DNA from 2 places in the Kitasatospora sp. NPDC059795 genome. Region 2 is predicted to be linked to the other one. Evidence: predicted binding sites of a transcription regulator. Region 2 holds the regulator's gene; the other holds the start of a gene.

Region 1 (2,398 bases), on a different contig from region 2:
GCCAGCGCCAGCTCCTGCTCCGCGGTGAACTCCCGCAACTCGGCCAGCAGCGCCTGCCCCTGCTCGGTCAGCAGCGCCCGGAACGATTCGATCTCCACCCCCTCATTCTCGCTGCCCGCTCACCCGCCGGTCGCCGAGCAGTCCGACCCGCTGAAGCAGGGCCGGTAGTCGCTCGGCAGCGGCTCCGGCCGGTGGTCCCCGTCGTGCCGGTGGTCGTAGGCGTACCCGGCGACGGCCGGCGCCAGCACCGCGAGCGCCAGCAGCCCGTGCACCACGGCGGTCACCCAGTACCGCCGCCACCCGGCCGGCGCCGCGAACACCGCCGGCAGCGCGGCGAAGCAGAACAGCACCGTGAGCCCGTCGACCGTCTCCCTGCCGCCCGAAGCCCAGGCGGAGAGTCCCACGTACAGGAACAGCCAGGTGCCGACGGCCGCGGTCGCGCACAGCAGCGCGAGCATGGCCAGAACGTCGATGCGTCACCCACCGAGCGCCGAGGGCAGGACCGCCGCCGGCAGCACGCGTACGGCGCGGCGCACAGCAGCGGAGCCTCCGGCGCCGTCAACCGGAGCGCATGAAACACATCCCGCCGGACCGAGGGCCTCGTCTTCGTCATGTGCCGATCCTGGCGCGGGAGTTGGCGCCGATGCCTGAGTAGCGGCCCTCAATGCCGGGGGTGTCGTACCCAAATCCGACACGACGTCGTTGGCACTCTGGTTGACTGAGTGCTAACGGCGTCCTATGGTCGTTCCTGGCACTCCCCCCAGGGGGAGTGCTAACGCGAAGATGCGTGTCTGACCCCCGCGACGGCAGTTGCGCACCATCGCCCACCTACCTGTTAGACAACCCCGTAATCTCCGAAGGGGAGCTCGGACGTGACCACCAGCAGCAAGGTTGCCATCAAGCCGCTCGAGGACCGCATTGTGGTCCAGCCGCTCGACGCCGAGACCACCACCGCCTCTGGCCTGGTGATCCCGGACACTGCCAAGGAGAAGCCCCAGGAGGGCGTCGTTCTGGCGGTCGGCCCGGGTCGCTTCGAGGACGGCCAGCGTCTGCCGCTCGACGTCGCCGTGGGTGACATCGTCCTGTACTCGAAGTACGGCGGCACCGAGGTGAAGTACCAGGGCGAGGAGTACCTCGTCCTCTCGGCTCGCGACGTTCTCGCCATCATCGAGAAGTAAGACGTCCCAGCCCCGCCCCGGATCCGTGTCAGCACTGACAGGGGCCCGGGGCGCGGTTGTTGCTCCACGTACGCAGACCACACCCTGAGGAAACGGGATCATGGCGAAGACCCTGCAGTTCAACGAGGATGCCCGCCGTTCGCTCGAGCGCGGCGTCAACAAGCTGGCCGACACCGTCAAGGTGACCATCGGCCCCAAGGGCCGCAACGTCGTCATCGACAAGAAGTTCGGCGCCCCCACCATCACCAACGACGGTGTGACCATCGCCCGCGAGGTCGAGCTCGACGACCCGTACGAGAACCTCGGCGCGCAGCTGGTCAAGGAGGTCGCCACCAAGACCAACGACGTCGCGGGTGACGGCACCACCACCGCCACCGTGCTGGCCCAGGCCCTGGTCAACGAGGGCCTGCGCAACGTCGCCGCCGGCGCCGGCCCGGCCGCCCTGAAGAAGGGCATCGACAAGGCCGTCGCCGCCGTTTCCGAGCACCTGCTGTCGGTCGCCCGCGAGATCGAGGGCAAGGACGACATCGCCGCCGTCGCGTCGCTGTCCGCCCAGGACACCCAGGTCGGCGAGCTGATCGCCGAGGCGATCGACAAGGTCGGCAAGGACGGTGTCATCACCGTCGAGGAGTCGAACACCTTCGGCGTCGAGCTCGAGTTCACCGAGGGCATGCAGTTCGACAAGGGCTACCTGTCGCCGTACTTCGTCACCGACGCGGAGCGCCAGGAAGCCGTCCTGGAGGACCCGTACGTCCTGATCAACCAGGGCAAGATCTCCAGCATCCAGGAGCTCCTGCCGCTGCTGGAGAAGGTCCTGCAGGCCGGCGGCTCCCGCCCGCTGCTGATCATCGCCGAGGACGTCGACGGCGAGGCGCTGTCCACCCTGGTGGTCAACAAGATCCGCGGCACCTTCAACGCGGTCGCCGTCAAGGCCCCCGGCTTCGGTGACCGCCGCAAGGCCATCCTCGGCGACATCGCCACCCTGACCGGCGGCCAGGTCATCTCCGAGGAGGTCGGCCTCAAGCTCGACCAGGTCGGCCTGGACGTGCTGGGCTCCGCCCGCCGCATCACCGTCACCAAGGACGAGACCATCGTCGTCGACGGCGCCGGTGACTCCTCCGAGGTCGCCGGCCGGGTCGCCCAGATCAAGGCCGAGATCGCCAACACCGACTCCGACTGGGACCGCGAGAAGCTCCAGGAGCGCCTCGCCAAGCTGGCCG
Region 2 (2,398 bases):
TGCCGGGCCGGATGTCGACCTCTTCCAGGCCGTCCAGGGTCTGCAGCGGCACCTGGGTGCCGAGCGCGGCGGCCGTCATCGGGATGGTGACCGTGCAGTGCAGGTCGTCGCCGCGGCGCTGGAAGACGTTGTGGCTGGTCTCGGCGATCTCGACGTAGAGGTCACCGGCGGGACCGCCGCCGGGGCCGACCTCGCCCTCGCCGGCCAGCTGGATCCGGGTGCCGTTGTCGACACCGGCGGGGATCTTGACGGTGAGGGTGCGGCGGGCCCGGACCCGGCCGTCGCCCGCGCACTCGGGGCACGGGGTCGGGACGACGGTGCCGAAGCCCTGGCACTGCGGGCAGGGGCGGGAGGTCATGACCTGGCCCAGGAAGGACCGGGTGACCTGGGAGACCTCGCCCTTGCCGCGACACATGTCACAGGTCTGCGCGGAGGTGCCGGGCGCCGCGCCCTCGCCGCTGCAGGTGGTGCAGGTGACGGCGGTGTCGACCTGGAGTTCCTTGGTGGTGCCGAACGCGGCCTCCTCCAGGGTGATCTCCAGTCGGATCATCGCGTCCTGGCCGCGGCGGGTGCGCGAACGCGGGCCGCGCTGGCCGGTCGCGGCGCCGAAGAAGGCGTCCATGATGTCCGAGAAGCCGAACCCGGCCGCCCCTGCGCCGAAACCGCCCGCGCCGCCGCCGTTGGGCGACAGCGGGTCGCCGCCGAGGTCGTAGACCTGACGCTTCTGCGGATCGGAGAGCACCTCGTAGGCGGCGTTGATCTCCTTGAACCGCTCCTGCGTCTTCGGGTCCGGGTTGACGTCCGGGTGCAGTTCACGGGCGAGGCGCCGAAACGCCTTCTTGATCTCGTCCTGCCCCGCGTCGCGTCGGACGCCGAGTACCGCGTAGTAGTCCGTGGCCACCAAATGCTCCGGTTTGTTCCGCCTCTAGAAGTGCTTGCGAGAGCTGCGTGAGGGCCTCACGCAGCTTTGCTATGACTCGGCCAGGATCTGGCCGACGTACCGTGCCACCGCACGCACCGCCCCCATTGTGCCCGGGTAATCCATCCGGGTCGGACCGATCACACCCAGCTTTGCCACGCTCTGGTCGCCCGAACCGTAACCGACGGAGACCACCGACGTGGAATTCAGGCCTTCGTAGGCGTTCTCGTGACCGATCCGGACCGTCATCGCGGAGTCGCCGGTCTCACCCAGCAGGCGCAGCAGCACCACCTGCTCCTCCAGTGCCTCCAGCACCGGACGGATGGAGAGCGGGAAATCGTGGTTGAAACGGGTCAGGTTGGCGGTGCCCGCCAGCATGATCCGTTCCTCGTTCTGTTCGGCGAGCGTTTCGAACAGGACGGCCAGCACGGTGCTGACGGCGGACCGGTCGGCCGGTTCGAAGCCGGCCGGCAGGTCCTCCAGGACGGTCGGCACCTCGGGCAGCCGACAGCCGCCCGCCATGCCGTTCAGCCTGGCCCGCAGGTCTCCCAGCAGGGCCTCGCCGACCGGGCCCGGACAGTCCACCATCCGCTGCTCGACCCGGCCGGTGTTGGTGATCAGCACCAGCATCAGCTTGGTCGGGGTGAGCGAGACGAGTTCGATGTGCCGCACCGTGGAGCGGGTCAGCGACGGGTACTGGACCACCGCGACCTGCCGGGTCAGCTGCGCCAGCAGCCGCACCGTGCGGGCCACCACGTCGTCCAGGTCGACCGCGCCCTCCAGGAAGTGCCGGATCGCCCGGCGCTCCGGGGCCGTCATCGGCTTCACCTCGGCGAGGCGGTCGACGAACAGCCGGTAGCCCTTGTCGGTGGGGATCCGGCCCGCACTGGTGTGCGGCTGGTGGATGAACCCGTCCTCCTCCAGCGCCGCCATGTCGTTGCGGACGGTGGCCGGCGACACACCCAGGTTGTGCCGTTCCACGAGGGCCTTGGAGCCGACCGGCTCCTCGGTGCCCACGTAGTCCTGGACGATCGCGCGCAGCACTGCCAGGCGGCGCTCGTCCAGCGGACGCACGGACGGGCGCGTGTCGAGCAGGCGGCCGTCGGGCTTGCCGTCGTCCGGCATGGGCACACACCTCCGTCGTCGTCCGTTGAACCGGTGGTCGATCCACTCTGGCACTCAACTGGGCAGAGTGCCAGAACCGTACTTGCCAGTGTACGGCCCGGGCCTGACGGCAGGAACGGTCCGCCCACGTGATCCTCGACCGAGATGGCGCGCCAACGGGTGACCGCGGGCCGACACGGCCGCATTCCCACCGAATTCCCACCGTTTCGGATGGTGCCTGTGGGCCCGGCCGGTGGCAGCATCGAAGACGAAGAGGCGAAGGAGGAGCAGCGATGTCGGCGTCACGACAGCACTCCCGGTTCACCCCCGACCGCGGTCTCACCGGTCGGATGGTCACCACCATGTTCTTGATCG

What was found. Region 2 encodes HrcA, which represses chaperone genes, less so after heat shock. Its sites were predicted from a motif close to TTNGCACTCNGNNNNNCNGAGTGCNAA; they were not measured.
Region 1: a site for HrcA is predicted at 703-729, ahead of groES (co-chaperone GroES). Genes of this name have one in related genera too.

Annotation. Positions count from the first base shown of each region.
Region 1 is NZ_JBHWID010000010.1:94,004-96,401, forward strand. Features, by position in the region: gene ACFV4P_RS21395 (methyltransferase domain-containing protein) at 1-98, opposite strand, end outside; gene ACFV4P_RS21400 (DUF6234 family protein) at 120-458, opposite strand; gene groES (co-chaperone GroES) at 873-1,178, shown strand; gene groL (chaperonin GroEL) at 1,279-2,398, shown strand, end outside.
Region 2 is NZ_JBHWID010000004.1:43,572-45,969, reverse strand. Features, by position in the region: gene dnaJ (molecular chaperone DnaJ) at 1-901, opposite strand, end outside; gene hrcA (heat-inducible transcriptional repressor HrcA) at 971-2,044, opposite strand; gene htpX (zinc metalloprotease HtpX) at 2,317-2,398, shown strand, end outside.